3 regions of the Veillonella sp. 3913 genome follow, and region 3 is predicted to be linked to each of the others. Evidence: riboswitches for the same ligand, from Rfam matches in the RefSeq annotation. Region 3 holds a riboswitch; each other region holds the start of a gene.
What was found. Region 3 has a riboswitch for thiamine pyrophosphate ahead of thiS (sulfur carrier protein ThiS). Riboswitches for the same ligand answer to the same signal wherever they lie in the genome.
Positions count from the first base shown of each region.

Region 1 (11,049 bases), on a different contig from region 3:
TTGACCACAATTCTCTTCATAGGAAACTCAAAGCCACCATTTTTGATAGCCGATCGCACTCTCTCCTTTGCCTCTTTCACAGAGGTCGCTGGTAAGCCAACAATATCAAAGCTTGGTAGACCTGGGCTAATATCTACTTCTACGGTCACCACATATCCATCAATACCACTCACACATACTCCATAGGTTTTTGCATACATGATACTCCTCCTATCTTATAAATGACATGCTTTCATATGCCGTAATTTAGAATCTCCCACTTGAGGCACATATACTTCTATCACATCAAATCGTATAGATTCATACTCTATATCACGGGTTGCCAAAAACATAGATATGACATGACGTATGTGTTGTTTCTTTTTCCAATGCACCGCCTCGCAGGGCATTCCATAGGTTTGGGTCCGTCTTGTTTTCACCTCTACTACAATGAGCATATTTTCTTTTTTAGCGATAATATCTACTTCACCAAATCGATAGCGTATATTTCGTTCCAATACATCATAGCCTTGGCTTTTTAAATAGTTGGTAGCTAGGTCTTCACCGTATCTTCCTAATTCAATATGGTTCATAGGCACCTCCTTAGTTCTACATTACTTTCATTATGAAAGAATGTAAACCGTACAACCCACACTGTTAGGAGGGTACTCTACTAAGAGTGTTATAATCCATATACAATTATCGATATTCAAAAAAGCATTCTCATAGAATACTCTATAAGAATGCTTTTATAAGTAATATTATATTATAATCATTTTCAAACAATGGAATCGCTATGGGCAGAGATATCTTTATAGGTATCCTAAGCATGTATAACCTAAATGATATACTAATACTTAGATTTCTTCTACAGGCTTACCTGCCACAATCGATTTGATAGGTTCAAAACTATGACGATGTAATGGCGTAATGCCAAGGTCTTTTATGGCCTGCTTATGTACATCTGTATAATATCCTTTATGGATCGCAAACCCAAATCCTGGATACTCTTCGTCCATAGATTCCATGAAGCGGTCCCGTGTTACCTTTGCTACAATGGAAGCAGCCGCAATAGATGCACTTTTAGAGTCTCCTTTAATCAAAGATTCTACAGGTACCTCTAAATCTGGTAATTTCATCGCATCCGATAATACAGCCTCTGCCTGTACTGGTAAATTATGAATCGCCTCATACATAGCTTGTCGTGTAGCCTCATAAATATTGAGTGTATCAATGACTTCTGCCTCATAGGACACACAGTGTACCGCTACTGCTACCTCCATGATTTGATCAAATAAGGTATCTCGTTTTTCTGGCGTTAGTTTTTTGGAATCGTTCAACCCTACTAGCTTGCAATGAGGTGGTAAGATAACCGCTGCTACTGTCACAGGACCTGCAATAGGACCTCTACCCACTTCATCTACACCAGCCACTAAAAATTTTCCTTCTTCATAAAAACTTTCTTCATAGGTGTACATGGCTTCCAAACGCTGTTGCTCCTCTAAGACTTTTTTCTGCTTTCGTAAATACACACCAGCTGCGTGTTTCACGGATTCACGAGAATCTTCTAATGCCCATTGTACATAATCAAAAGGGCATTCACCTTGCAATAGATTTTTAATATCTTTAACTTTAAGTTCCTGAAACTCACTCTTCGTCAACATAGTACGGCTCCTCATCGACGCCATCAAAGGTAATGTATCCCAATTTGTTATTTCTATAATCCGTCAAAATCACACGGCGCACCTTGTCATAATCCACGACGCCACCGCTTACCAAACAACCACGACGACGACCAATAGCCTCTAACATGGTATCTACGGATGTACGCTCTTCTTCCGTCAATTTATAACGCTCATGCAATAATGTCGGTTCATGCTCTTCTAAATATGCCAACAACTGCTTGATAACAGAATCTAAATCATACACATCGTCGGAAATAGCTCCTGTCATCGCTAACCGAGCTGCTGCTCGTTGGTCTTCAAACTTAGGCCATAATACACCTGGCGTATCTAATAATTCTAGATTTTTACCTACTTTCACCCATTGTTGACCACGAGTATGACCCGGTTTATTAGCAGTTCTTGTTGCTGCTGATCCAGCTAGTTTATTAATTAGTGTAGATTTACCTACATTGGGTATCCCTAGAATCATAGTACGTACTGTACGACCTTTGATTCCTTTTTTTATCCAACGATCGATGATGGGTTGGGCTAAGGATTCTACAGTTTTCACCAACTGTTTATTGCCTTTGCCATTTTTAGAATCAATAGCAATAGCATGAATACCTTCGTTTTTGAAAAATTCAATCCATTCTTTTGTAGCTTTTGGATTTGCCAAATCGCATTTATTTAAAATCACTACATGTGGCTTATCGCCTATCAACTCGCGAATAACTGGATTCGCACTACTGCGAGGAATACGTGCATCTAGTAATTCGATAACCACATCAACTTTCTTTTTATGTTCCGTAATCATGCGAGTGGCTTTTGCCATATGACCTGGGAACCACTGCACGATCGGAAAAATTTCTTGACTCATACTTCACCTATTCGTCTATTATCTATATCATATGCTCATTTTACGGTTATTTTTTTCTGCTAATTTAATATCTTTTATGACATACTACTATCAAACTATCTACATTTTATGAAAGTATATAAAATTGACTATCAAGTAGCAAACTCTCATCTAGGATTTCATAACTAATATGCCCTACTATTTAGCAGTTTCTAAAGGAAATAAAAAAAGGCTAGCCATAGACTTACGTCTCATGGCTAACCCTTTTAAATTAGCGTTTTTCGCGAATACGAGCAGCTTTACCAGTAAGGTTACGTAAGTAGTACAATTTAGCACGACGAACGATACCGCGACGAGTTACTTCGATTTTTGCTAGACGTGGGCTGTGAAGTGGGAATACACGTTCAACACCAACGCCAGAAGCGATACGACGAACTGTGAAAGTTTCACGAACGGAACCACCTTGACGGTTGATTACTAAACCTTCGAAAACCTGAATACGTTCACGGCTACCTTCCACAACTTTTACGTGTACTTTTACAGTATCACCAGCGCGGAACTCAGGAATGTCAGAGCGAAGCTGTTCTTTTTCTAATACATCAATAATATTCACGATTTTTTCCTCCTATTTTGCAGACGTTCATTACTTACACCTTATAAGCAGAGGACCATCTCAAATTAACAGTACTATTCTATCATAAATAAAAGTTTTTATGCAAGAGGGAAATGTAAAATTTATTTTATCTTCCCCTCTACATATTGTCGCAATCGTTCGATACGTTTTTCTGTAGCTGGATGTGTGCTATAGAGTTTGCTAATGAGCCCACTTTCACCAGTTTCAACTGTATAGTTGCGTAAGGTAATCAATGCATTATGGAGTTCAGCGCCTAAGCCGATTTCATAAGCATATTTATCTGCCCGATATTCGGCTCGTCTACCTGTGAATAAGTCAATAATGATCAAAGGCGCTTTAATAACCCACTGCATGAAAAGTATCTGCAATACCACGCAAAGGTAGAAGATTTGCACAATGAATGTAATTATCGGTAGTCGCAAATATTGAATCCATAATATGACACGCGCAAATAGTTCGTACACACGAATGCACATTTGTCCCAAATAGTTCATATAGAAACAAGAAAATCCGTAGGCCCCATCTTTATGATGAATATGTCCCATTTCGTGAGCCACTATGCCCAATAATTCATCATATGGCAACTGTATGATAGCCCCCGTATTAATACAAATTCGATTATGCCCCATTGCAAAAGCATTGATAGAATCATCATTTTTGATAAACCAGTCGAATTGCGACATATCGATACCAGTATGGTTTTGTATATCCTTCTGAATCATCTGTAGAATCTCTACTTCTTGCCCTATAGGACGACGTCCCCCATAGAGCCACATGGTAATGCGATGAAACCAAGGAATTTGCGCTAGTGCCGCCACAAGTAACACAGATGTACCTGCTACGGCATAGCTAATATTTTCCAGGTTAATACGCACATGAAAGAGGTCCATCGCTTTCATCAGAAAAGGATGATCAATAGGACCAAAGATGACTTGGTACATATACACAATGCTACCCATGATGAATACATTCGCAAAAAATGTTAGTACTGTAACAATCATAAGATCTTATTTCAATTTACCTAAGTTACTTACTTCGTAAGTCATACGTAATAATTGAAGACGATTTTGCTTCACTGCTTCGTCTTTATCCATAACCATAACATGTTCAAAGAATGTTTCAATATATGGCACCAAGGATTCTGCCAAACTTACAGCTTTCACATAGTCCCCAACTTCTAAGGCCTTGCGATTTGTTGTATATACCGGTAATGCCGCTTTGTACAAGGCTTGTTCAGAATCTTCTTTTAACAAGGATTCGTCAACGCCTGTGAAAGTCACATCTTTTACCATATTAAAAATACGTGTGTAAGCCTGCATTAATGGTTCGTTTTCATCAATACGGTTTGCTGTTAAGGCTTGTCCTAAACCTTCTGCTAGGGCAACTGTGACAGTCTCTTGGCTCAATACGATATCTACCACTTGATATGGCATACCTTGTTCTAACAAGATATTTTTCAGACGAAGGATGAAGAAGTTTTCTAATTGACCTAGTAATTCTTCTTGTTTTTCACTAGCCACGCCTAATAATTCCATTGCTTTTACCCAGATTGGACGCATGGATAAAGACCATTTGCTATCCATCAAGATGTTGATGATACCGATTGTTTGACGACGCAATGCATATGGATCTTGGGAGCCTGTAGGGATTAAACCACGGCTGAAAGTAGCTACAATGGTATCTACTTTATCTACGATACTCAAAATACGACCTGCATCGGTACTTGGCAAGATATCCCCTGCAAAACGAGGCAAGTATTGTTCAAAAATAGCCTCTCCTACAGCTGGTGTTTCGCCATCTAGTAAAGCATATTCTTTACCCATAATACCTTGCAATTCAGTAAATTCACTCACCATACCTGTCGTTAAGTCTGTTTTAGCAAGGTGTGTAGCACGTTCTAAGGTAGCTGTATCTGCAAAACCTACTTCTTTTGCTAAGGCAGTACCTAATGTTAACAGACGTTCTGTTTTATCTTTTAAATTGCCCAAACCTTCTTGGAAGACAATTTTTGTCAATGCTTCATACCGGCCTGCTAATGGTGTTTTACGGTCTTCATTAAAGAAGAACTTCGCATCGTCTAAACGAGCGCGAAGTACTCGTTCATTACCAGCTGCCACCACATCCAAAGATTTGCTATCCCCGTTACGAACAGTTAAAAACATAGGAAGTAATTTACCTTTGCCGTCCACCATTGGGAAATAGCGTTGATGGTCTTTCATTGGTGTAATAATACAGTCTGATGGTAACGCTAAATAGCTTTCATCAAAAGTACCACAAAGAGCTGTTGGATATTCTACTAGGAATGTAACTTCGTCTAATAAATCTTCATCCCACACCACAGTAGCCCCTTTAGTGGCTGCTAATTCTGTTAATTGTTTACGGATTGTTTCACGGCGAACGTCTTGGTCGATCATAATGAAGTTTTTATTCAATGTATCTACATAGTCTTTTGGTTCTCCAATAGTCAACTCAGATTCACCTAAGAAACGATGTCCACGGCTTACATTTGTACTTGTTACATTAGCAAATGTCACTGGTACTACGTCTTGACCAAATAATGCCACTAACCAACGTACTGGGCGAACGAAACGTTCTTCTAAATCGCCCCAATGCATGGATTTAGGGAAACTTAAACCTGTAATCAAGGATGGTAATATGTCAGATAAGACTTCTTTTGTATCTAAACCAGCTGTCGTTGTATCAGCAAAGATATATCCATCTACTACTTTCAATTCAGATACATCTAATCCTTTACCACGAGCAAAACCGATAGCTGCTTTTGTAGCATTTCCATCAGCATCATAGGCAATGGATACAGATGGACCTTTATGAGTTTCGTGAACATCTTCACCACGTTCTGCTACGTCATTGATGAGTAATGCAACGCGGCGAGGTGTAGCATACACTTTCACAGCACCATGTGGAATGTGACGTTCCGCCAAAGCTGCTGTTGCTAATTCACCTAATTGTTTGATAATATTTGGCAAAAATCCTGCAGGAATTTCTTCTGCCCCAATTTCAAAGAGTAAATCCTTAGCCATCTTATTTATCTCCTTTCAACAATGGGAAACCAAGTTCTTCTCGTTTCGCCAAATAGTTTTGTGCACAAATACGAGCCATGTTACGAACACGACCGATAAAAGCTGTTCTTTCAGAAATAGAAATAGCACCGCGTGCATCTAGCAAGTTAAATGTATGGGAACATTTCAACACATAATCGTAGGCCGGCAACACAAAACCTAATTGACATACACGTGTAGCCTCTGCTTCGTACATGTCGAACAATTTGAACAACATATCTGTATCTGCTAATTCAAAGCTGTACGTAGATTGTTCTACTTCGTTTGCATGCCATACATCGCCATATGTGTATTGTTCGTTCCATTGTAAGTCATACACATTTTCTACGCCTTGAATGTACATAGCCAAACGTTCTAAACCATATGTGATTTCTACAGATACTGGTTTTACATCGATAGATCCTACTTGTTGGAAATAGGTAAACTGCGTTACTTCCATGCCGTCTAACCAAACTTCCCAACCAAGACCCCAAGCGCCTAATGTTGGAGATTCCCAGTTATCTTCTACGAAACGGATATCATGATCTTCTGCATGAATGCCAAGAGCAGCCAAACTTTGCAAGTATAATTCTTGAATATTGTCTGGAGAAGGTTTAATAATCACTTGGAATTGATGATGTTGAAATAAACGGTTCGGATTGTCACCATAACGACCGTCTGCTGGACGACGGGATGGTTCTACATAACATACAGACCATGGTTCTGGTCCCAATGCATGTAAGAACGTAGCAGGGTTCATCGTACCTGCCCCTTTTTCAATGTCATATGGTTGTTGTAAAATACAACCTTGTTCACCCCAGAAGTTTTGGAGTGTAAAAATCATCTCTTGAAATGTCATTTCCATTCCTCCTTATGTTTTACAGGGAATAAAAAAAGTCCCTGCAACGAAAATCGCTACAGGGACGAGATATACCCGCGGTTCCACCCTAATTGGCTAATGCCCTCTTTTAAAAAATAGCCTTTACTAATTGTCCATACCTAGTATGGTACAACGTTCCTGCTCATGCTCCACAGCGCCTTCTACTCAATTGTGAGCTTTCACCATCCTCACTCGCTAAAGGGAGTATACTCCTCTGCTTCATCACTTATGTATATATACTATTGTATGGATAAAAGGGATTAGTGTCAAGGTGTATCCTCTTAATCAGCGATGTAAGTTCTTAATTACTTTTACTATCCCCCTATTCCACAATAGTCTAGGAATATGTTCTGTATATTATTTTTCCAAGAACATCTTACACCATTCCATGTTCTCTATCCACATGGCAGTTTCATATTCGACGTCTTCCATTTCTGTGATGGCTGAGATCACCGCAATACCGTCCACTGGTTCCGCTAAGACATCATCAAAGTTATCTCGATTAATGCCACCAATAGCCACCATTGGAATTGTCGGGTTATGAGCACGTAAAGCTAAAATTAATTCGGGCCCTCGCACAGTTTTGGCATCTTTTTTTGTGCTTGTTTCATACATAGGACCTACACCGATATAATCCACATAGTCCAACTTTGTGTTCTCCAACTCTTCTACAGAGTTAATAGACGTACCCACAAGAGCGTGAGGCAATCGTTTGCGTACTTCTTCAAGGTCCATATCGTCTTGCCCCACATGAACACCATCAGCACCTATCTTTTCAGCTAATTTTACATCATCATTGATGATGAAAGGAACTCCATATTCTTTGCAAATTTTCTGTAACTCCCGTGCCAACTGTTCTTTTTCGTCACCTACTAAAGCACCTTCTCCTTTTTCACGAAGTTGAAAGCAAGTAATACCCCCTTTACAAGCTTCTGTAAGGGTCTTGTGAATATCCTTCGTATTCGGTGTTCCACAAATGAAGTACAACCCCATCATGGAGCGTACTGTATCTATATCATGATGTTTCAAAATAATCCTCGTTTCTTATATAACAACCAAAACAGATTACTTATAGTATACCACGACACTCAAACTATTCGATATGGCTTGTATCATACTCATAGACTTGGGTAGATTATTCAGAATATTCATCTCCATAGGCCATATGATTCACTGGTCCATTGCCTGTGCCCAACCCTGGATTATGCAAGATAGCTAATCGGATATATTCTTTACCAATGGTAATGGCATCTTCCAAGGATTTCCCTTTAGCTAGTTCTGCTGTTATAACAGCAGAGAATGTACAACCTGTGCCATGGGTGTGTACTGTGTCATATTTAGGACTTGTCCAAGAGCGACGCATGGACATGGTATCTTTTGTAAACAAGTAATCTGTAGCCTCATCTCCAATGTGACCACCTTTGATGATTACCGCTTGAGGGCCTAATTCTTGTAAAATGCGAATCCCTGCTGTATGCAAAGCTTCTACCGTATCAATTTTCATATCTGCTAGTACTTCGGCTTCACTACGGTTCGGTGAAATCAAGGTCGCTTTCGGAATCAATTTGCTTTGTAAGGCTTTCACAGCTTCATCTGAGATAAGACGGTCCCCACTAGTGGCAATCATCACAGGGTCTAACACATAGGGTACTTTAGAATCTAGGTAAGTTCCAATTAGTTCCATCATCTCTGCTGTAGCTAACATACCCGTTTTCACTGCTTCTGGCACAATATCTGTAAATACGGCTTGCAATTGTGCTTCAATCATAGAAAGGTCCATGTGAGCAATTTGTGTCACACCTCTCGTATTTTGCGCTACTACTGATGTAATGACAGCCATGCCATAGACGTGACGACTTTGAAAGCTTTTTAAGTCTGCCATCACCCCTGCACCACCTGTTGGATCCGTTCCTGCAATCGTTAATGCTCTATGTAATTTCATAGGTATCTCCTTTACTAGTAACAAAAAAGAACCAATCCTTTGGACGGTTCTTATACAATGTCTAGTATTCGATGCCATCCACTTTCCTACGCCAGCATTATCTGGTTCAGGTCTAGGGTTTTGACACTCATCAATCTCAGCATAAGCACCCCTAGTGGTTCTTCTATTAATTTAGTTATAACATGAAATATACTCTAATGCAATACAATAAATTACAGCTAAGCTACTTTCACTATAAGAGATTTCCTCTCAATATAGACATTCATATATCCTATATATTTCATATGATACATTACATTCACCTATATATTGCTATTGACGTAGTATCATTCAATTCGTATAATACATCTGTAAGGGGTGCTCACTAAAGTGGGCTGAGAAGTGGCTATGTGCTACTAACCCATAACCTGATTTGGATAATGCCAACGTAGGGATATATTAGTATATTTTTGTAGTACCTATACAAACACATAAGGACACATTACCACATGGTTCCTGTTTGCAATACTAGGTATCTTAAGAATATCTATCATCTACAGGCTAATCGTTTCAGATTAGTCTTTTTTGTTCCTACTGGCATAGTTAGGAGTATTCATGAGTGATTCAAAACTTTCATCATCGCGGTTATCCCTCATTTGGTTCGGCGCCGCTCTTTCCATTGCGGAAATTATGACGGGCACCTATTTTGCGCCCCTAGGATTTTCCGATGGCCTATTAGCCATCATCATCGGTCACGTCATCGGCTGCTTGTTATTATTTGGTGCAGGACTCATCGGCGCTCGTGAACACATGAGTTCTATGCAAACTGTATCCACTGTCTTTGGCAATGGGGGCATGAAATTATTTTCTATTTTAAACGTTCTACAACTGATTGGTTGGACCGGTATTATGATTTATGACGGTGCTCTTGGTGCCGTAGAGTTATGGAATCTACCATTCACTGCGTGGACTTTCATTATCGGGGCCCTCATCATTGTATGGCTCTTCATTGGTATCCGTAACATGGGGTATATCAACAGCATCATGGGCTACGGCTTAGGTATCCTCTGCATCTATTTGTTGATTAGCTTGTTACAAGAAAGTTCCATTCACAGCCAAGGAATCATCACTGATGAAATGACTTTTACAGCGGCCTTGGAATTATCCATCGCTATGCCGTTGTCTTGGCTACCATTGATTAGTGATTATACTCGATTATCCAAGAACCCTGTGGCAGGTACTGCATCTAGTGCCATCGTATACGGCGTAACTAGTTCTGTCATGTATGTATTAGGCCTCGCTGCGGCCCTTTTTACAAATGAAAGCAACATTGCAAAGGTTCTTCTTCATGCTGGTTTAGGATTTGGTGGGTTAATTATCATCGTATTCTCTACTGTCACAACTACTTTTATGGATGCCTTATCTGCTGGTATTTCCTCTGAAAGTTTGCAGACTAAATATTCTGGTCGTACTATCGGTATTATCGTTACGATCATCGGTACCATCGGTGCATCCATCTATCCAATGGATAATATCATCCCTTTCTTATATATGATTGGATCCGTGTTTGCCCCAATGATTGCTATTTTATTAACTCACTATTTCTTTTTGCGCAAATGTCCGCGCCTTGACCATGGTCCTACCCTATACATCATTTGTTGGGCATCTGGTACTTATATGTACCATCAATTCCTTGACAGCAACCCATTCTTAGGGGCTAGCCTATCTACTATCGTAGGAACAGCATTAGCAACCATTGCAACGGCCTATATCATTAGCCTAATTTCTAAAAAGAAAAAAGAAATATAACCGCTTACTATACTATTTAGTGCGTATATAAGCACTCATTATTTCATTATACACTTTACAATAACTTCACAAATCAAAACAGGAGCATTCCTTCTATGAAAGGTAGCTCCTGTTTTCATTTTAATATATTAATTATATCATCGTCTCTAAAAACTCAATGCTATGCAATGTATATCCTAGTTGATATGTCAAAAGTTTTCGCAATAGAATTTCTAATTGATCCCATTGATTCGCAGTAAGACGTAAA
Region 1 covers NZ_RQVF01000001.1:321,824-332,872, forward strand. The annotation lists gene EO113_RS01625 (YifB family Mg chelatase-like AAA ATPase) at 1-200, opposite strand, end outside; gene EO113_RS01630 (YraN family protein) at 216-572, opposite strand; gene EO113_RS01635 (ribonuclease HII) at 837-1,640, opposite strand; gene ylqF (ribosome biogenesis GTPase YlqF) at 1,627-2,520, opposite strand; gene rplS (50S ribosomal protein L19) at 2,771-3,112, opposite strand; gene EO113_RS01650 (zinc metalloprotease HtpX) at 3,235-4,134, opposite strand; gene glyS (glycine--tRNA ligase subunit beta) at 4,141-6,174, opposite strand; gene glyQ (glycine--tRNA ligase subunit alpha) at 6,176-7,051, opposite strand; gene thiE (thiamine phosphate synthase) at 7,430-8,101, opposite strand; gene thiD (bifunctional hydroxymethylpyrimidine kinase/phosphomethylpyrimidine kinase) at 8,208-9,014, opposite strand; TPP riboswitch at 9,081-9,177, opposite strand; TPP riboswitch at 9,358-9,465, shown strand; gene cytX (putative hydroxymethylpyrimidine transporter CytX) at 9,609-10,802, shown strand; gene EO113_RS01680 (DNA repair protein RecO) at 10,935-11,049, opposite strand, start outside.
Region 1: linked by a shared signal. The riboswitch ahead of thiD (bifunctional hydroxymethylpyrimidine kinase/phosphomethylpyrimidine kinase) and the one ahead of thiS (sulfur carrier protein ThiS) in region 3 are both predicted to bind thiamine pyrophosphate.

Region 2 (11,049 bases), on a different contig from region 3:
TTCATTCGAGTAATATTCTACTGTTACTACATCTGGTTTGATCTCTCCAAATCCACCTAACCATTGAGATCCCAAAGGTGTAAATTCTCGCTTAAAAACACCTCTAACAACTCGATCCTGAGCTTCACCTCTTGCATATACTTTAGTTCTATCCAGGTATGTTTTATAGTATTTATTTTCAGAAATCAGAATCCATCGTTCTCCTGCTTGTGGTAAATGTAAATATCCATCACTCTGTTTTGTCACCTGCGTATTACTATCAGGAACTCCCAAAGCATTATCTAATTTCTTCAACGTTTTACTTAACCAACTAGCTTCTACTGTAGCAGTACCTGCATTCACGGCAAATACGCTAGCTAATACAAGAGCGATTGCTGTTCTTTTTCTCATAGCACACCTCACACTTATAAAAAATAACTATAATGACATCTCTATCATACTCTATACATATATGCAATAGCAAGCATTGTATGATATTTAAGCATATGGATATATCATACTGGTTGTACTCCTAATTAGAATGAGCATACACTTTTTTATCACTTTCTTTCACAGTGAAAGTGATATTCCGTATTTGATATGCTTCATTAGGACTCTTAGCATTATCGATGTCTACTTTCTTTTTGATATTGGCCGCCTCTTGTTCGTTAGCAAATGTAAAGAAAGAGTCGTCCGTTTTATACATAATAGAGTTGTCATCGTTACCACTGACAAGCATCAACTTACCATTTTCTTTCTTAATTGTGTGGGTAGCGCCAAACGCAGCATCATAAGCTTTACCATCTCTGACTGTCATTAACATATCTTCTTTTATTTCATCATAATAAGGCACCCATTCATAAACGTCGTCATAGATAGGTACTACTCCATTTTTATTTGGTCCCTTTGCAATATCTAATTTCGTAATTCTTGCATGATCAGTACCATATTCTCTTTCGTTTACCAGCTGATGTTTCGCATATACATTACGCATATAAAACTTAGATTCAGTCATTTTATATACATGGTCACTTACCTTTTCAAACGTTATTTTATAAACAATCCCACCATTATAGCCGTTGTCTTCATAAGGAGGGTTATAATGATACCATGTACCCGACAAATCGGGATTGTCTCTGATTGCTGTATCAGATGTGCACCCTATGAAAGCTAATCCCATCATCATTATGCCCAGTATAATTAGCATACATTTCTTAATATTCATTCTATTGACCTCGTTTTCGCCAAATCATAAAGGCAGCAAGCACTACACCTAATCCTACCAATCCAATCATTACATTTCTAATAGTATGAGATGCTTTTAGAAACACAAATCGAATATTTTTATCTTTTTCAAAAGTAATTGTATTACCATTTACAACTCCATCAGTTTTGAAATCGGTTTTAATATCACCATCTACTGTAATAGTTGTTGTTCCATAGGATTTTCCCATAAAAAACATATATGCATTATTTTCTTCACCATAAGGATAGATAACATGTAGCGCTTCAGGTCTATCTATGACACCATAAATAATTCTATAACTGTTAGTTAATTCACTTTCATCTGAAAAAGAAGCTTTAATTTTCCAATATTCAGACTTAGCATCTGTTTGATTATTCAAAGCCTTACCAGCTTCATCAACAGCCTCTACCTTAATATGTTTTGCACTAAACTGTTTCAAAGCCTCTTTCTCTTTATTTTGTTTTTCCTCAAATGTTTCATCACCTATATGCTTACGGTCATAAATAATTTTATTTAGACTGTCGTCAAACCCAGCTTCTAAATCCGTTTTACTTAAAGGTTCAGGAGTATGCAATTGCGCCTCCCATTTCCCGCTAAAGTCACTATCTACTTGTATAGTAGAGTCCATACTTGCACAACCAGTTAGCACTAATAGTGCGCATCCCAGTGCCAATAGTTTCCATTGTTTCATCATGCACCTCAAAAAACAATCTTCTCAAATGGTACTCTTATGTAAATGCACTAGTTGCATTACATAAAAACATATTTACTATCTATATAATACATCAATTGCATTGCTATAATCAATTTATCTATACAACAAAACAACCAACTCCAAAAAAGAGTTGGCTGTTTTATCTCTTATTTATAATATATCAATTTTCTCTCCCTCTAAGGCTTTGTTGATGCTCCGTACGGCGCAGAATTTTCCGCACATACTACAAGCTTCTTTATGCCCCTCTTCTGGGGCACGGCTTTCACGGATGCGACGAGCTTTTTCAGGATCTAGTGCTACTGCATATTGTGCTTCCCAATCGAGTTTTTGGCGCGCCTCTGCCATACGGTCATCGCGATCTCGTGCATTCGGAATCCCTTTTGCAATGTCTGCGGCATGCGCAGCAATTTTGAAAGCCATAATGCCTTCTTTCACATCGTTTTCGTCAGGTAAGGCTAAGTGTTCCGCTGGTGTTACATAGCAAAGGAAGGCTGCCCCATGCATGGCTGCCACGGCACCACCGATGGCCGCTGTAATATGGTCATAGCCTGGTGCAATATCTGTTACTAATGGTCCTAACACATAGAACGGTGCCCCATCGCAGATTGTTTGTTGTACTTCCATATTGGCTTGTACTTGATTTAATGGCACATGACCTGGACCTTCCACCAACACTTGTACTCCACGTTCACGAGCTCGTTTTGTTAATTCCCCAAGTCGAACGAGTTCCTCGATTTGACAGATATCTGTAGCATCAGCCAAGCAACCAGGACGGCATGCATCGCCAAGAGAAATGGTCATGTCATATTCTGCACAAATGTCCAAGATTTCATCATAGTATTCATAGAACGGATTCTCTTGACCAGTCATGGACATCCAAGCAAAGACTAAACTACCTCCACGGCTCACGATGTTTAGTTTTCGTTTATGACGTTTAATTTGCTCCACTGTGTGTTGTGTAATCCCACAGTGTAAGGTAACAAAGTCTACACCATCTTCTGCATGAAGACGGATAGTAGAAATAAAGTCCTCTGCAGTCAATTCACCTAAATCCTTCTGATGATGAATAACGCTATCATAGATTGGCACGGTGCCAATCATAACAGGACATTCCTTTGTCAACAGCCGGCGAAACACTTTTGTATCCCCATGCGTAGACAAGTCCATAATAGATTCAGCACCTAATGCCACTGCATGATGAACTTTTTTCATTTCTTCTTCGTAGTCTGTACAATCTTTAGATGTTCCTAAGTTCACATTAATTTTTGTGCGCAACTTCTGCCCGATTCCTTCTGGTTGTAAAGATGTATGATGCTTGTTGCAAGGAATTGTTACATGTCCTTTTGCCACTAACTCTCGTAATACTTCAACATCCATGTTTTCTTTTTCTGCTACCACTTTCATCGCGTCGGTAACAATGCCTTTTTGGGCTGCTTGCATTTGTGTGTAAAACATAAAAAGCTCCTTTCATTACAAAGGAGCCTATTATGGGTACTCTATACACAAAAAGGTATCGACATTATATCGATACCCACATATGTCAGCGTGCTTCCTACGCGGGCATGATCCCGATCAGGTCAAAAGGTCAGGTACTTCATAGTCCTTTCTCAGCCTATTACATAGGCTCCCTTGCAAATCTAAAATATTTACTTACTTATAGTATATCATGGAATGGTGGAATTTTATAGAAAATTATTCTTCCTCATCCATGATGGCATTATGATACACATCTTGTACATCGTCCAAGTCTTCCAGCATGTCTAGTACTCGTTGCATATTCACTGCGTCATCACCGGTTAATTCCATATTAGTATCTGGAACCATTGTGATTTGTGCCATATCTGTAGCGATGGATGCTTCTGCTAGGGCAGCTTCTACGGCATCGTAATCATCTGGCAATGTGTAGATAACGAATACATCGTCTTCTACTTTGATGTCTTCAGCGCCAGCGTCAAGAGCCAATAATGTCAATGTTTCTTCATCATTGCCTTCTTGGGGAATCACGAATACACCTTTGCGTTTAAACATCCAGTTAACAGATCCACTTTCACCTAAGTTACCACCACGTTTGGAGAAGGCATGACGGACATCAGCAGCTGCACGGTTACGGTTATCTGTCATCACTTCTACAAGGATGGCAGCACCGCCTGGGCCGTATCCTTCATAGGTAATTTCTTCGTAGTTGTTCGCATCACCAGCACCGGCACCTTTATCGATGGCACGTTGAATATTATCCTTAGGAATGTTATTTTCACGAGCTTTTTGCAACGCCAACTTCAAGCGCATATTACCGGTTGGATCTGTACCACCAGCTTTTACAGCCACTGTAATTTCACGACTAATTTTTGTGGTAATTTTTGCTTTTAACGCATCATTTTTACCTTTTCTATGTTTAATATTTGACCATTTAGAATGTCCTGACATTGTGTCCTCCTATTTATTCCACCACGCTTCGCCTCGCAAGCGGTCTAATATAATTGATACGGCACTACGAACTGAAAGGTGATTGTACTCACCATGTCCATAGATGGGTTCTAAGATATAATCGAAATCTTCCATTGTTTCTTTCGTCATACCATACCCCGTTCCAAATAATACTACCACAGGACGGCTCTCACTTTCAAGTGATTTACGGAGCGATGCATAGGTAATGGTATTATCATAGGTTCGTGCATCCGTAGTACACACGATTGGCGTCTGTCCTTCTAATTCCCTCACCATATCGATGGCTTGTCGAATGGAATTGACAAGTTCCACATGTTTGAAAGCATCTTTTCTATCCGGATTATAAGTACTGCCAAATCCCGTTTTCCAATGACTCATTACAGTTTCTGCCAATTCACGTTGGCTAGGTACATTGTGAATGATGAAATACCGTTCCACATCGTAAGTTGTAGATGCTCTGGCAATATCATGGATATCGTAGTTCGTGATGGCCGTCGTGATCACCTCACCATGTTTATTCATAATGGGATAATGAACGAGGCCGATATATAAATTCGCCATTTATTTCCTCTTTTCCTCTGTGAAAGTAGACTGTCCTATCAATTTTGAAAGTACTTGTTGTTCCTCTTCAGAATCCACTCTGTCTAGTACTCTTTTTAGAGCCTTAATTTCATCTACAGTTAATTCTCGTTGCAACAAATCATTTCTCAGTAAAGCAGTCCGTTTCAATGACTCTTCTAATCGCCACTGCTCAATATTTTTATGATGACCACTTAATAATATATCTGGCACCATCATACCTCTGTATTCTTGGGGTTTCGTATATTGTGGACATTCCAATAAAGGATAGTAAAAGGAATCCTCTATGGCTCCTGAGGTAGCGCCTAAGACACCGGGAATCATGCGCGCCACTGCATCGGCTACTACCATAGCTGGTAATTCACCGCCCGTTAATACATAATCTCCAATGGATATAGTTTCATCCACTAAGTGTTCTTCTACCCGGTAATCTACCCCTTCATAGTGTCCACAGACAATGACAAGTTGATCATAGGTGGCCAATTCCCTTGCTTTTTCTTGTGTAAATGGTCTCCCTGTAGGCCCCATAAACACAACATGGCGTTTGTGACTCTCCTTTGTACAACGATGTTCTTCTATGGGAATCTGCAACACATGCTCTACAGCCTCAAAGAGAGGAGGTGCTTTCATGAGCATGCCAGCGCCACCTCCATAAGGAGTATCGTCCACTTGACCATGCTTGCTATGAGAAAATTCTCGTGGATTTGTCACTTTCATTTCTAATCGATTTGCCTGTAAGGCACGTTTGATGATGGAATGTGTAAAAAAGGCATCAAAAAACTCTGGGAATAGCGATATAATATCTATTTTCATGGACTATGCACCTCCTTTCTATATATCCTACAAACAACTATTTTACAGGTCAAGGTAAGTCTTATAATGTATATGTATCATAACTATCGAGATTGCTAGGTGCTCTAACTATATATTTATAATACTATTTGTCACCGTCATATGAGATAATAATCGATCTGTTTCATCAAAGATATTAATCATCCATACATGATTTCGACCACCTTTGTGTAATAATTGACCACGTGCTACGACATATCCTTCACATCGTTTCGGTTTCACATGATTAGCCGTTATCGATTGACCTACAGCTACTTTTTGTTCAGACGAATCTAAGTCCACGCTTTTATTGCTCGATGTTGATTCTTGTGCCAATATAGCATTAGATGCCATGCCTGCTAATGCTTCTCCATAGGCTAAATACACGCCACCGTTAACGAATCCAAAGGGTTGTGCATGAAACGATGAAAGCTTCATAGTACTTTGAAAGGCCTGTTCAGTACAGTGAAATGTCTCTATCTGTAATTGTTCTAATAAAGAGGTTTCCTTCATACTATGTCCTTTCTACTGTGTGAATCAAGTCTTGTCGCAATATTTTTCCCATACTATTTTTAGGTAATGCATCAAAATATATCATTCGTTTCGGTACTTTATACTTCGCTAAACGACTGAGTAGATATTCTGATATATCTTCTTCGGAATGGTTTGTTACCACGCATAATACAGGTACTTGCCCCCATTTAGGATCTGATACTGGGATAACTGCACATTCTAAAATACCGTTCATTCCATATAAGACATCTTCGATTTCCTTAGGGTAAATATTCTCGCCCCCAGAAATGATGATATCCTTTCTACGGTTCAAAAGATATAAAAATCCATCTTCATCTACGTAACCAATATCATCTGTATTAAAAGCTCCTTTAATAGGTTCTTTATTAAGGTATCCTTTCATCAGCATCGGGGATGAAAGCCACACTTCTCCTACTCCTTCTTCATCAGGATTGCGAATTTCAATACTAACACCCTGTAAAGGATAACCTACAGAGGCTAATTTATTCGGATACTCCTGTATACTAAAGGTAGTACTTTGAGCAAAAGTTTCTGACATGCCGTATGTCTTATAGACTGGTAAATTTCGTTGTACGCACTCTTGTAACAGTGGCATAGGAATGAACTCGCCACCTAGCAAGATAGCCCGTAAAGCGGGTGCTTGTATCCGTTCTACTATGCGTTGTAACACTGTGGGCACCAAAGATACCATGGTGACTTCTTTTGTTTTCAATTCCTCTAGTACGACTTGTTCCGAGAACTTCTCACGAATTGTTGTTCTTGTGCCATTATATAAAGTACGCAAAATAATAGATAAGCCGCTGACATGGAACATAGGAAGTACTACAAGCCAATTATCCTCTTTCTCCACACCAAGCACATTCGCAGAAGCTTTCACATGAGCCTCAATCTGCAACCATCGCACAGGGACTGATTTGAATTTGCCTGTTGTAGCACTAGTGTTGATAATACAAAACACTTTTTCATCAGATGGATTCCAGCCTAGATTTTCGTCATTATGCATAGGAGAAATAGCCTTGAAATTAGTGTCTATACATGTAGAAAAGCACAAATCCTGTCGGTCCACTTGATTATGGCTATGCTCACAAGTAGAAACATCTGTGATCTCTATGTCACAAGCTCCCTTCTGTGCACGCCATACCTGTGCCATTTTTTCTGACATTAACAAGGTACGGACTCCTGTACTTTCCAGCTGTTCAGTTACTTCTCGTTCAGTCAGGTTCGTATTCAGCAACACTGTTTCTATACCCAATGCAGAAAGAGCAAATAGGTGTATCGCCATGGATACTGAATTTTCTGCCCATAAAGCAATACGACTCTCCCCTCGAAGATGAGGAGCGAGTCGTTTTGCTGTAGCTATTGTTAGAGTAAACACATCACCATAAGAATATTCATTTAAGAAAAGCCTATCTCTATGGGTGTGTGCTCGTTCATATAACCACTTCATAGCCTAATCCATTAAGGGAATTTAGGGAACTGTTTGAAATTAGGTTTACGTTTTTCTTTAAATGCATCGCGACCTTCTTTACCTTCATCAGTTGTATAGAACAATAAAGTCGCATCCCCTGCAAATTGTTGTAACCCAGCTAAACCATCTGTATCCGCATTGAAGGAAGCTTTCAAGAAACGAAGTGCCATTGGAGATAATTGAAGAATTTCTTCACACCATTTTACTGTTTCTGCTTCTAATTGATCAAATGGCACTACTGTATTCACAAGACCCATATCTAAGGCTTCTTTTGCAGAATATTGACGGCATAAGAACCAGATTTCACGAGCTTTTTTATGGCCTACTAAACGCGCTAAGTATCCAGCGCCATAACCAGCATCAAAGGAACCTACACGAGGACCTGTTTGACCGAATTTTGCATTTTCAGAGGCAATAGAAAGGTCGCATACGATGTGTAATACATGACCACCACCAATAGCAAAACCATTAACCATAGCAATAACAGGTTTTGGAGTAATACGGATTAAATGTTGCAAATCCAACACGTTTAGACGAGGAATCTTGTCATCCCCAACATAACCGCCATCTCCACGAACACGTTGGTCCCCACCAGAACAGAATGCTTCTTTATCTTCTCCTTGACCATGATTAGCACCAGTCAAGATGATAACGCCCACTTTTGCATCTTCACGAGCAATGGTAAACGCATCGATTAATTCCATCACTGTTTTGGGACGGAATGCATTACGCACTTCTGGACGATTAATTGTAATTTTAGCAATCCCATTATATGTTTCATAAATTACATCTTCGTAATTACGATCTAATACTTTCCACTCGAATTGACTCATAGTTACCTCCAAAATGATTAGCTATTGTCTATAAACTCTAAAGAATATTATATCAAATCTAGTAATAAATTTATAGCACTTCTACAGATTTGGTACAGCACGATGTGCCATAGCCACAGCAATTTCATCTAAATGTAATACACCTACGCCCAAATAAATCGCTACACTTAGATGTTCTTGGCTTCGTGCAATACCTACTTTTCCTCCTACATTAAGGCCTACACATTTATTTTTAAGTTGTTCTAAGGCTTGTGCCGTAGCACCTACTACAGCACCTTTGCTAACATGATTATCTTGAATCAACTCTTGTCGATCCGCTGCTACCACAGCTCGTTCAATGATTTTAGGAATAATCTCTGTGAAAGTTCCACCAAAATCTACGGCGCAACTACGAATCCCTAGTGCTTCAAACTCTTTCCGTAATGCCATCTCTTCGGCACGACTTTCAGAGATAGCCACATGCAATGCAGCACGCCCAACGCCAATACTTGTTTTTTCCATACCCTATGTCTCCTGTTAAGAACTTTATATATTCTTAAGTATACCGTATATGAAGTCATGTTTCCATATTATTTTTACTAGTGTTTAGATTATATATTTTATGGACAAGCACTCCTTCTCTTGTAGATATTAAACAAACAAAATAGCTGCACAAGATACACTTCTTGCACAGCTATTCAAAAGGCATCGTAAATAACAGAATTGGATATAAAGGATAGTATCACCAAGTAACCCTGTAATACATATACGTTACCTTAAAATACATTACTGTTAGTTACCTACAGCATTTACCATGGAACGAACATATTCATAAAGTTTTTCTTCCCCCTTAGGGCCCCACTCTCCAATTTGTTTCACAATAGCACTACCTACGATGGCACCATCAGAGACATTTGCCATCGCCTTCGCTTGGTCAGGTGTGGAAATGCCAAACCCTACGGCTACGGGAATGTCTGTATATTGACGGATTTGTTGCACAATGCTAGCAATATCTGTTTTGATATCACTGCGCATGCCTGTCACACCAAGAGAAGATACACAGTACACGAAACCTTCTGCGTCTGTCGCAATGTCTTTGATACGTTGTTCCGACGTAGGGGCTATTAAGGAAATCACGGATACGCCATGAGCCTTTGCTTGGTGCGCTAATTCCTGTTTTTCCTCAAATGGACAATCCGGTACGATAACCCCTTGGACTCCCACTTCTTCGCAACGTTTCATGAAACTTTCAACACCGTACACATAGATAGGGTTCAGGTAGGTCATGAACACTAGAGGAATTGTCAGCGCCTCTGTACCGGTGCGTAAACGTTTTACCATATCAAAGATATCATCTGTCGTGATGCCTGTAGATAGGGCACGCTCACTAGCATCTTGAATGACAGGACCTTCTGCAACAGGATCTGAAAAAGGAATGCCAATTTCAATCAAACTGGCTCCCGCCTTCGCCATAGTACGAATGTATTTCTCTGTGGTATCAATCCCTTGGTCACCAGCTGTAATAAAAGGGATAAATGCTTTCTTGCTGAAAGCCTCTGCTATTGTTATCTTATTCATGTAAGTTCACCCCTCTGTATCTTGCCATAGCTGCTACGTCCTTATCACCACGTCCGGATAAGCAAATGATGATACTTTCATCAGGACTTAACGTAGGTGCCAATTGCATAGCATGAGCTACAGCATGAGCACTTTCAATAGCTGGAATAATGCCCTCCATACGAGACAGATATTCAAAAGCATCCACTGCCTCATGGTCTGTTATGGGCACATATTGAGCACGGCCACTGTCATGTAAATAGGCATGTTCTGGACCTATTCCTGGATAATCTAAACCTGCTGAAATAGAAAATACAGGTGCAATTTGTCCATAGGAATTTTGACAGAAGTAAGATTTCATACCATGGAAAATACCTACTGTACCTTTTGTCATGGTCGCTGCATGTTCTTCTGTATCAACTCCTTTGCCAGCCGCTTCACAACCGATGAGTTGTACGTCTTCATCCGGAATGAAGTGATAGAACATACCAATGGCATTACTACCGCCACCAACACAAGCTAATACGGCAGCAGGTAATTTACCTTCTTTTTCTAAAATTTGAGCTCTTGCTTCCCGACTGATAATGGACTGAAAGTCACGTACCATCATAGGGAACGGATGAGCCCCCATAACAGATCCTAATACGTAATGGGTGTCTACCATTCGATTGGTCCATTCCCGCATCGTTTCAGATACAGCATCTTTCAATGTACCAGTACCAGATGTAACAGGGTGTACCTTGGCACCTAATAGCTCCATACGGTATACGTTTAAAGCTTGTCGTTCACAGTCTTCTTGGCCCATGAAAATTTCACATTCCATGCCCATTAACGCCGCCACTGTAGCAGTGGCTACACCATGTTGACCGGCACCCGTTTCTGC
Region 2 covers NZ_RQVF01000001.1:154,213-165,261, reverse strand. The annotation lists gene EO113_RS00770 (hypothetical protein) at 1-390, opposite strand, end outside; gene EO113_RS00765 (hypothetical protein) at 512-1,204, opposite strand; gene EO113_RS00760 (hypothetical protein) at 1,206-1,919, opposite strand; gene thiC (phosphomethylpyrimidine synthase ThiC) at 2,091-3,395, opposite strand; TPP riboswitch at 3,473-3,581, opposite strand; gene EO113_RS00750 (YebC/PmpR family DNA-binding transcriptional regulator) at 3,633-4,364, opposite strand; gene EO113_RS00745 (RNA methyltransferase) at 4,374-4,946, opposite strand; gene trmD (tRNA (guanosine(37)-N1)-methyltransferase TrmD) at 4,947-5,777, opposite strand; gene EO113_RS00735 (PaaI family thioesterase) at 5,886-6,308, opposite strand; gene menE (o-succinylbenzoate--CoA ligase) at 6,310-7,776, opposite strand; gene menB (1,4-dihydroxy-2-naphthoyl-CoA synthase) at 7,788-8,630, opposite strand; gene EO113_RS00720 (HutP family protein) at 8,712-9,131, opposite strand; gene trpA (tryptophan synthase subunit alpha) at 9,402-10,187, opposite strand; gene trpB (tryptophan synthase subunit beta) at 10,180-11,049, opposite strand, start outside.
Region 2: linked by a shared signal. The riboswitch ahead of thiC (phosphomethylpyrimidine synthase ThiC) and the one ahead of thiS (sulfur carrier protein ThiS) in region 3 are both predicted to bind thiamine pyrophosphate.

Region 3 (11,049 bases):
TTAGTTGATATACGAGTATCAACTAACCTCTATTTTTTTGTACAAGAACAATGAATTAATGATATATGTATGATATTTCCTATGGTATAATGGTAGTGAAATAAAGTACATTCTGAATAGAATTATGAAGGAGTAGAAGGTTGAATCAAAAACTTAAGAATCCAATGCATGACCAGTTATTTCGGGCAGTCTTGTCGTTGGAAACACTAGAAGAATGTTATGAATTTTTTGAAGATATTTGTACCATTGGAGAATTAAAATCTATCTCTCAACGCTTAGAAGTGGCACGATTATTGAAAGCAGGTACAGGGTATGAGCAAATTGTAGAATTAACAGGAGCTAGTACGGCGACCATAAGCCGTGTGAAACGGTGCTTAAATTATGGTGCCGATGGATATAATAAAATTTTGCCTCGTATTGAGGACTAGAAGATACAATAAGACATCAAAGTGATGTATATAAGAGAGGAGGGCTCACACTATGGAAGGTGATTTACTCATAGGTATCATACTATTTTTTGCAGGAGCCCTAGCGGGGTTTATTGATTCCATTGTAGGTGGAGGTGGGTTGATTTCGTTACCCGCTTTGATGCTGACGAATATGCCGGTGGCTATGTGCTTAGGGACCAATAAATTATCTAGTGTCTTTGGATCTGGCACAGCAATGATTAACTTCGCCAGAAACAAATTGGTAGATTGGACATTCGTGAAATGGATCATGCCATTCACTCTGCTTATCTCTATGGTAGGCGCCTATATAGCAGTCTATGTGCCAGGCACATTTTTAAAACCCCTTATTATTGTATTATTGTTGGCAGTGTTCATTGTGGTGCTTACCAAAAAAGATTGGGGTACCATAGCACAAGTGGAACGTAAATCAGGATGGAAATTACTTGCTTATGTAGCAGTGGCTATTGTTATCGGCTTATATGATGGATTTCTTGGACCTGGCACAGGGGTGTTTTTAATATTCTATTTCTTGTTTATGGGTTATGATTTTTTAGGCGCATCAGGAAATGCCAAAGTACTAAATACAGTGAGTAACTTTGGGTCCTTGATGGTGTTCATCTATATGGATCAAGTGAACTATGGCTATGGTTTAGCAGTTGCAGCGGGACAAATTATTGGCGCTACTGCGGGATCAAAGTTAGCCATGGTGAAAGGCGCAGGACTAGTGAGATTTTTGTTTATCGCTATGTCTCTGACAATGTTAATGAAATTGTCCTATGACTATTTACTTTCACAGGGGATTATATAGTAGGAGTAACTATGCAAAAATTTAGTGATAATCAAGTAGCATTAATTAGCGGCGGCACATCGGGCATAGGCTTTGCTACGGCAGAATTGTTGTTAAAGCAAGGCTGGTGTGTGGTGATTAACGGCCGCAATGAATGGGATGGACAAGAAGCGGTGGTAAAATTGCGCCGTATTTCCTCGAAAGTACGATTTGTGCAAGGAGATGTAAGTAAGGTTATGAATTGCCGTCGTATTGTGGAAGATACGATTCGTTTGTTTGGCAATTTAAATGCCTTAGTAACGGCAGCTGGGTATTATGAAGAACGACTATTGGAAGATGTGGATGAGCAAAACTTTGATGAGATGTTTGGAACGAATGTAAAAGGTACTGTCTTTTTATGCCAAGCCGCAGCACCGTACTTGAAACAAGTGCATGGTAGTATTGTGACTATATCAAGTGATGCAGGACTACAAGGTAATGTGGCGTGCACTGTGTACGGAGCATCCAAAGGGGCTGTAGTGAGTTTTACGAAATCACTGTCCTTAGAAATGGCGCCTCATCGTGTTCGCGTTAATTGTGTATGTCCTGGTGATGTAGACACTTCATTAGTGGCAAAACAATTAGCCAATGAACCATCGGGTGATATTGTGAAAGCTAAGGAAGAAATGGCTTTACACTATCCATTAGGACGGATTGCTCAACCGCGAGAAGTAGGCGAAGTCATTGCTTTTCTTATTAGTGAGAAAGCATCTTTCGTGACGGGTGCAGCTTGGACTGTAGACGGTGGACTAACAAGTTGGTAATTCATTGAGAAATTTGATACAATAAGGGTAATAAGTACATTTACACTTAATGTTTTGTGGTCAGTATAGGAGACAAATATGGAGCAGTTGGAATACAATAATGCAACACTTCCTCAAGCAACGAATGTACAAGAAGAAGTAGAAATGATTTGCCGTTGGGCAGCAGCTCGTGCAGCTGGTATCGCGGCATTACCAAAATTTAATTATGTAGGTTTATTGGCTAATGATGTGTACATGGTATCACGCATTGCTCAAGTATATGGTGTATGCCCTGCTAAAGAAGGGGTGACTGGATTTTTAGTCGGTCTTGGTGGTAGTGCTGTAGCAGCGTTAGTATGTACAGTCGTACCAACAGTGATTCTTCGCGTTCCGGTGGCAGCGGCTATTACCTATGGTGTTGGTAAAATGGCTGCAAAATGGATTGAAGATGGTATGCCAGCATGTCCGAACTATGAAGAATATCGTCAACGTTTAGTAGATATTTATGAACATAATAAAGAAACAGTTATCACATTGGCGAATACACCACTTCGGGATAAGCCGTTGGGTAATGAAACTGTAGATTTCTTAGATGATGTACAGGTGTCTGGTAATGATTACTTAGCAAGTGCCAAAGGCTTTGCAGGTTCTTTTGTTGGAGCTGATTTGTTGGCTAATGTAAGTGCTGTAAAAGATCTAGCAGTAGGAGCCGTATCCATCTTGGCAGCTACGGTGAAAGACACATTAGAGAAAAGTGGTAATGAAGAATTACTAGATAATGCTCGTCATGCTGCAAAAGGCGTAGGCTCTTTACTTAAAATTTTAGCAACTGAAGCATTATCTTTAACTGGTGCCGTAGCAGGTACATCAGCATCTAAAGCAAGCGTATATACAAAAGCCGCTTATGAAAAAGCAGATACGGTGCGACAAACATTAAATGATTCTTTACAAACTAAAGTAGAACCAGTGGTGGAAAAAGCCACAGCTGTTATGCAAGATGTAAAAGAAGTGGTAGAACCAAAATTACAACAAGTAAAAGAAAAGGTAGAACCAAAACTTCAACAGGTAAAAGAGGTGGTAGAGCCGACATTACAGCAAGTAGAAGAAAAAGCTTCTGAATTGACAGCCAAAGCGATTGATCACGCACAAGAAGCGGTGCAAGACATTCGTGAAAAAGCGGAAGTTGTGAAGGAAACAGCAGTAGAATTGGCAGAACAAACAAAAGAAAAAGCCATTGACTTAGCAGAACAAGCAAAAGACAAGTTCAAACAATAATCAGAGAGGTTATAACTATGAATATCTTACAAATCCTTAAGTATGGAAAAACCTTTACATCTGATGCCTTTATGTCTACTGTGAATCGCATGGGTCGTAATATTATGTTTGCACGAAAAGCTGTTATGTTATATTATTGTTTACGTGATGCAGATACACCAGCATTTGTAAAGGCCGTTATTGCAGGCGCTTTAGGATACTTGATATTGCCTATTGATTTTATCCCAGATAGCGTACCAGGTCTTGGCTGGGTGGATGATGTGGCAGTATTAGCAATTGCTATGAAAGTAGCGAATCGCTATATTAAGGCTTCCCATAAGGAAAAAGCACAAAAATTTGTGCCTATCGGATCAATTGATTAATCAGTAAAGGGGCTCTTTGGAGCCTCTTATTGCATAGGAAAGGTAGTATACGATGATTTCTACATCTTTACGTGTCCGATTTTATGAAACGGATATGATGGAGATTGCCCATCATACGAATCATTTACGGTGGTTTGAAATGGGGAGAATTGAATATTTTCGCCGCTGTGGTATTAGTCTATGGGACATGATGCAAGAGGGCATCGTCTTTCCTATTACAAAAGTGAGCTGTGAGTATAAGGAAGTGGCACGCTTTGATGATGTATTGCGGGTGGAATTAACAGTAGCCTCTTTGTCGCGGGCTCAATGTACTTTCACATATCGGATTATCCGTGACAGTGATAATGCATTGATCTGCACAGGGGAAACACAAAATGTGTTTACTGCTAAAGAAACAGGTAAAATTATTCGCTTGCCAGATGTATTTTTTAAACCCATGAAAGCCGTAGCAGAGGAGGAGTAGGGAATGACGCCCATACAGAAGGAATTACCTATTGGAGTATTCGACTCTGGAATCGGTGGATTGTCTGTATTATCTGTGCTAGCACAAGAATTTCCGGAAGAAGATTTTATTTATGTTGGAGATAGTGCAAACAATCCAGTAGGCAATAGGCCGATTGAGGAAATTGAAGGCATTGCTACGAAAATTGCAGAGTTTTTAGTGGCCCAACCAGTGAAATTTATAGTGATCGCATGCAATACATTTTCTGTGGTAGCCTTGGACAAACTATCCAAACAATTTGATGTACCTATTGTGGGGATGGCCCAGGGGATTCATGATGCTCTGCGTATCAAAGTCAAACAGAAACGTAAAGGACCTTTAGGCATTATGGCTACCGTCGCGACTATTAATAGTCATAAACATATGGATGCGGTACATAGCTTAAAACCTCATGTGAAAGTGGTAGAACAAGGCTGTAAAGATTTGGCGGCCTGTATTGAAGAAGGTCATTTAGATGATGCAGTTTTACGACATTGTGCAAAAGAATATGTACAGCCTTTGGTAGAGGCAAATGTGGAAGTGGCCATTTTAGGATGTACCCACTATCCTTTAGTAGAACCCATATTGCGTGAGTTGGCTAAAGAACAAATTTGCTTTGTAGACCCTGCGTGGGAAACATCTGATGCTGTAGGAGCTATTTTGTACGGAGAAGATTTGGAGCAGACATCAGGTAGGAAAGGCTCTATACAAGTTTGTGTTACTAGCCATGCGGATCGAGTAACGTCTATCGTACAAGATATTTTCAAGGATACTAGCTTAGAAGCTAAGCTCATTACTCTATAGGAGGAATTATGTATATTTACACATTAATAGATACCCTAGTGTGGATAGCCTGTATCATTGCTATCATTTATATTGCCTACCGCATATTTGCATGGCGCCAAGGCAATGAAGACATTGTGATCATGGTGAAACGTCGCACTCCATTTGTGGTAGAAGACATTAGTTTTGATCAAGTAGTGTTATCTACGGATATTCCATTCGTGAACAGAGGCAAACAATACGGAACCATCATGGATATGTTCCCTCGTCATTTATTACCACAAGAACAATTTGACAATGTGCGAATTCAATCGTGGTTAACCGATGCAAAGGCAGAACGTCATGATGGTTATTGGGAAGCGTTAGTCTATAAGCAACGACAAGGAAGTACCATTCGTTTGCGTCTAGTGATGACGGCTAATAGTGGTAACATTCGTAAAGACTTAGTGGGATTCCCGGACATGCCTATCGATATCTACCATCAAGTAGTAGGCCGTGAGGCATACCGTATTTCAAAAACTAGAATTACTCTAACTGCAGAAGAGTTAGAAGTAGCAATGCGTAAATAGGAGGTATATCATGGCTGAATTAGAACTTTTACCAATCCCTACGCGCATTTTAACGAACAAAGATGATATCGTTGAGGCTATCGTAGAATTTGCAGGCCCTTATATTGGACCAGAAGATATTGTGTGCGTAGCAGAATCCGTCGTGGCTATCACGCAAGGGGAGTTTACACGACCAGAAGATTTAAAAGTATCTTGGCAAGCTAAATTTTTAAATCGCTTTATTCATCCGGATGGATCTATGGCATCTGTGTATGGTATGCAAGCAGCTATGGATAAAGAAGGGGAATGGAAAATGATGTTTGCCTTCCTCTGTGGAGCCGTAGCTAAAGTGTTTAAAAAATCTGGCGTGTTCTATCAAATGGCACGGACCGCATCCTTAACAGATGATGTGACAGGGACTATGCCTCCGTTTGATAAATGCATTGTATATGGACCAAAACAACCACATGCAGTAGCCGATGCTATCATGAAAGCCACAGGAGCCTATGGAGCTTGTGTAGCGGACGTGAATGATTTAAAACGAGCGGCTATCTTAGGGCATAGTCGTGGATTGAAACCGCAGCAAATTGCGCAAATTTTAATCGATAATCCATTTGGCAATGATAGCCAAATGACACCTATCGTTGTGATTAAAAATTATGCCTCTGTGTCTGCACGGAGACGATAAAAATTGTTGATACTTCGGCTTGCAAATTGAGTCGTATCAGCGTATACTGAAAGAGAACTTTGGGGAGCCTAATGGCTGAGAGTAAACGAAAGTTTTGACCCATAACCTGATTTGGATAATGCCAACGTAGGATAAGTTTGATTCGTCATACTGAGGACATCCAACAGGATGTCCTTTTTTTGTGTCTTTCATAGGATGGTATATCGTATAGAGGTACAGAATAGAGGTACATCGAAATGGATGCACAAGTGGAACAGAATAGTGAGACGATAGAGTGCTACAGCATGAAGGGGCATACCACCGCGGGTATGGTTTTTCGTGCTGTTTTTTTATACTAGTATGTGGTGAAGGAGCCATGACGGATAATTGGTATGATACTAGTTTGAAATAGGTATATAGCATACGCTATAGTTAGGAGGATATGATGAAAGTAAATGGAGCAACCTATCATTATGAGGGGCAAACAGTGCAAGAAGTACTGGCAGCCTTAGCGTTTCGAATGGATCGCATCGTAGTGGAATATAATGGGAAGATTCTTTCTAAAGCAGACTGGGAATCGACTCGTGTGAGTCCTGCAGACACAATGGAAGTAGTAACCTTTGTAGGAGGTGGCTAAATGGTATCTTTACAAGATAAAAAAGTTCTGCTCATCGGTGTAGGCGGTGTTGGTTCTCATGTGGCAGTGGCATTGTGCCGTGCTGGAATTGGTCAGTTAGAAATCGTAGACTTCGACGTTGTGGATGAAAGTAACTTAGGTCGTCAATATTATGAGGTGAATGATGTAGGAGTTTTAAAAGTAGGGGCTATGAAAGGCCATCTCAATCGGATGAATCCAAACTGTGAAGTCATCGTTCATAATGAATGCCTTACACCAGAAAGATTATCTGAATTAATCGATGGCTATGACATGGTCGTAGAAGCAGTGGACAAGGCTGTCACAAAAGCGTGGATGACAGAAGTGATTTTGACCCATCCTGCAGAGCCTTTATTAGTTGGCTGTTCCGGTATGGCAGGTTGGGGGGATAGTAATGGTATCCGCCGTGAACGGAGACACCATCGTTGGTATCTATGTGGTGATGGTGTGAGTGATATCGATTCTATCGGAAAAATTACTGCGGCTCGTGTCATGGTGTGCGCCGGACATATGGCAAATGCCGTCATTCAATTATTACACGGAGAAGATATTGATTAAGGAGGAACCTATGACACGTTCAGTAAAAGATATGGAAACACAAGATACATGGACCTTAGGGGGACATACATTACATTCTCGATTTATCTTGGGGTCTGGAAAATTTTCTATCGACTTAATCGAGGCTGTCCTAGAAGAAGCGGGTGCAGAAATGATTACCTTAGCCCTACGTCGTGCGGTAGGTGGAGAAGTGGAAAATATCCTAGATGCTATCCCAAAGGATACTATCTTAATCCCTAATACGAGTGGCGCTCGAGATGCTGAAGAAGCGGTGCGTATAGCAAGATTATCCCGAGCTACAGGTTGTGGAGATTTTGTAAAAGTAGAAATTATGAAAGATTCAAAATATTTATTGCCACATAATGGGGAGACCATTAAGGCTACAGAAATATTAGCAAAAGAAGGATTCATCGTTATGCCATACATGTATCCAGACTTAGAAGTGGCTCGTGATTTGGTGAATGCTGGAGCCGCTGCGGTGATGCCTTTAGCGGCGCCAATTGGATCTAATCGTGGATTGCAGACAAAGGAATTTATCAAAATTTTAGTGAATGAAATTGATTTGCCTATCATTGTAGATGCTGGTATTGGTGCTCCATCCCAAGCAGCAGAAGCTATGGAAATGGGCGTAGCTGCGATCATGGCAAATACAGCCGTAGCTTCTGCGGGTCATATTCGAGGTATGGCGAAAGCATTTGGTTTAGCCATCCAAGCAGGACGGTTGGCATATTTGTCAAAATTAGGGCCTACTCTTGAAACCGGTGGTAGCGCTTCATCTCCGTTGACTGGATTTTTGAGATAATAGGAAAGGAATAGCCATGTCTAGTACCACCAGATACCATATAGATGATCCATGTTGGAAGTATCGCCCCCACATGGATCAAATTGAAAGTCCCATTTTAGAAACGGTATTGCGAGAACGTGAGCAATATACATACGATCGATACACAGCAGATGATGTGCGCCGTGTATTGCAAGAAGATACCATTGATGTAGAAGGATTGAAAATTTTATTATCTCCTGCAGCAGAACCATTTTTGGAAGAACTAGCGGAAAAAGCAAAGGCCGTACGAACACGATACTTTGGCAATTCTGTGTATTTATTTACACCGTTATATATTTCAAACTATTGCGATAACCTATGCGTGTATTGTGGCTTCAACTGTAAAAATCAGATCCATCGGGCGAAGTTAGATGAAGCAGGTATTGAAGAAGAGTTAAAAAATATTGCCAAAACAGGATTACAGGATATTTTAATTTTGACTGGGGAAAGTGAACGTCATAGCCCTATTTCTTACATTGGGCGTGCCTGTGAATTAGCAAAAAAATATTTCAAAGTAGTAGGCGTAGAAATTTACCCTGCCAATGTAGACGATTATGCGTACCTACGAGAATGCGGTTGTGATTATGTGACCGTATTCCAAGAAACCTATAATTGGGAAAACTATAAAACATTACATTTGTTAGGAAATAAAAGCGTATTTCCCTATCGACTTGAAACGCAAGAACGAGCTTTACGAGGAGGAATGCGTGGAGTAGGGTTAGCAGCCTTATTGGGATTGGATGATTTCAGAAAAGATGCCTTTGCCACTGCTTTGCATGCCCATATGCTACAACGTGCGTATCCTCATGGAGAAATTAGTATTTCCTGTCCACGCCTGCGGCCTATCGTCAATGATGATACCATCAATGCAGGGGACGTAGGAGAAGCTCAATTATTGCAAGTCATCTTGGCATATCGCTTATTCCTACCCTATGCAAATATTACGATTTCCACTAGAGAAACAGCCAGGTTCCGTAACGGGGTCCTACCATTAGCAGCGACGAAACTTTCAGCAGGTGTCAGCACAGGCATTGGTGAACATTCCTCAGAAGAAAAGAAACAAGAAGAAGGGGATGCACAATTTGAAATTGCTGACAGTAGAACTGTAGCAGAAGCCATGGAAGATGTGAAAGCCTTAGGAATGCAAGTGGTGATGAGTGATTATATCGATGTGCTCTATGAAGAAAAATAACCCATCTATAGATACCTTAGTGTTGATTACAAATCGCCAGCTACTGAAAGATGACATAAGTTTAGTAACATATGGTGCAGCACTGTCTAGAGGGATAGAAAGACTACAAAAGTATGGCAAGCATTGTATTAATCATACAGAAGAAAGTAGTTTACCGTATAATATACGTAGAGCATATAGATCTACAGTAAAAGCGAATCTTCATAGTACTAAATTGCCTGGTGCAAGGGCAGATAGTGCTGAACCAGACAACTGGATGAGAAATCACAGTAGTCTGTATACCCTGTGCCGTGATACTGATTTACCCTTTGAGGAGTATCTCCAACTCTGCGATACCATAGGTAGTACCGTGGTATACCATGGCAAGGTTATTACGAATCGAGAACAATTAGGAGTAGTTTTGGCAAAAGCGAAACGAATACATATGCCCACTAATCTAATACGACATTGGAAATCTGAACAAGAAGAACTATGGATTACCTTGCAACAACATTTTCAGGACATAACTATGTGGAGTACCGTCCACAACGAAGATGACATCAAGTTGTTAGCCTCCCTAGGAATCCCTAATTTGGAGTACGTCTTAATCAGTCCCATCTTTCCCACACCATGCAAAACAGGACACCCTGGCATTGGCGTTAAGAGGGGAAAGGAGCTGTTGAAACAAATTCAGACTCATTACCCACAAGTACAAGGTATTGCTTTGGGAGGTATCCACGAGCACAATTACCAAACGTGTTTGCAACATTCTTTCACTGGCGTAGCTATTATGTCTGATTTCATGGAGTTTGCAAAACAAGTCTCAATCCTGTAAAATAGATAGGTAAAGATCATAAGGAGGAGCTATGTTACTGTCAATTGTTGTTCCCGTATTTAATGAGGAAGATAATATTCAAAAATTTTATACTACAGTCAAAGATGTATTGCAAACACTTGACTATGACCATGAAATTATTTTCGTCGATGATGGGTCCAGTGATGATAGTGCAGGCATGCTACGATATATTGGTAATCAAGATCCAAAAGTAAAAGTGCTGTTATTGGCAAGAAACTTCGGTCATCAATTAGCCTTGACCTGTGGATTAGATTACGCCCAAGGTGATGCGGTAATCACTATGGATGGAGATATGCAACATCCACCAGAATTGATTCCAGAAATAGTCAAACATTGGGAAGCAGGTGCAGATGTAGTACGTACCATTCGCGATTCCACAGAAGATGCTAGTTGGGCAAAAGCTTTTACCTCGAAATACTATTACAAAGTGCTTAATAAATTAGCCAATGTTCCTATCGTGGAAGGTGGTTCCGATTTTCGTTTGATGAATCGAAAATCCTTAGAAACATTGAAAAACTTCCGTGAACATGGTAGATTTTTGCGGGGCATTGTAGGCGACTTGGGATTCGTACAACATGAATTTCACTTCGTGGCACCCCCACGCTTTGCAGGGACTTCTAAATTTAGTGTAAAAAAAATGATGCGCTTTGCTTTAGACGGCATTACAGCATTTTCTAGAGTACCTTTGCGTTTAGCCTTATATATCGGCTTGCTATGCGGACTATTAAGCCTGATTATGATCGGACACATATTGTTTGTTCACTTCTTCTCTGACAATGTTATCAGTGGTTGGTCTACCTTAGGGGTGGCTATCTTCTTCCTAGGTGGCGTACAATTGGTAGGCATTGGTAT
Region 3 covers NZ_RQVF01000002.1:141,987-153,035, reverse strand. The annotation lists gene EO113_RS03875 (YerC/YecD family TrpR-related protein) at 165-428, shown strand; gene EO113_RS03870 (TSUP family transporter) at 481-1,257, shown strand; gene EO113_RS03865 (SDR family NAD(P)-dependent oxidoreductase) at 1,269-2,039, shown strand; gene EO113_RS03860 (hypothetical protein) at 2,118-3,293, shown strand; gene EO113_RS03855 (YkvA family protein) at 3,311-3,655, shown strand; gene EO113_RS03850 (thioesterase family protein) at 3,708-4,118, shown strand; gene murI (glutamate racemase) at 4,122-4,940, shown strand; gene EO113_RS03840 (hypothetical protein) at 4,949-5,488, shown strand; gene EO113_RS03835 (coenzyme F420-0:L-glutamate ligase) at 5,499-6,155, shown strand; TPP riboswitch at 6,206-6,305, shown strand; gene thiS (sulfur carrier protein ThiS) at 6,580-6,771, shown strand; gene thiF (sulfur carrier protein ThiS adenylyltransferase ThiF) at 6,772-7,347, shown strand; gene EO113_RS03820 (thiazole synthase) at 7,358-8,149, shown strand; gene thiH (2-iminoacetate synthase ThiH) at 8,223-9,362, shown strand; gene EO113_RS03810 (thiamine phosphate synthase) at 9,349-10,176, shown strand; gene EO113_RS03805 (glycosyltransferase family 2 protein) at 10,208-11,049, shown strand, end outside.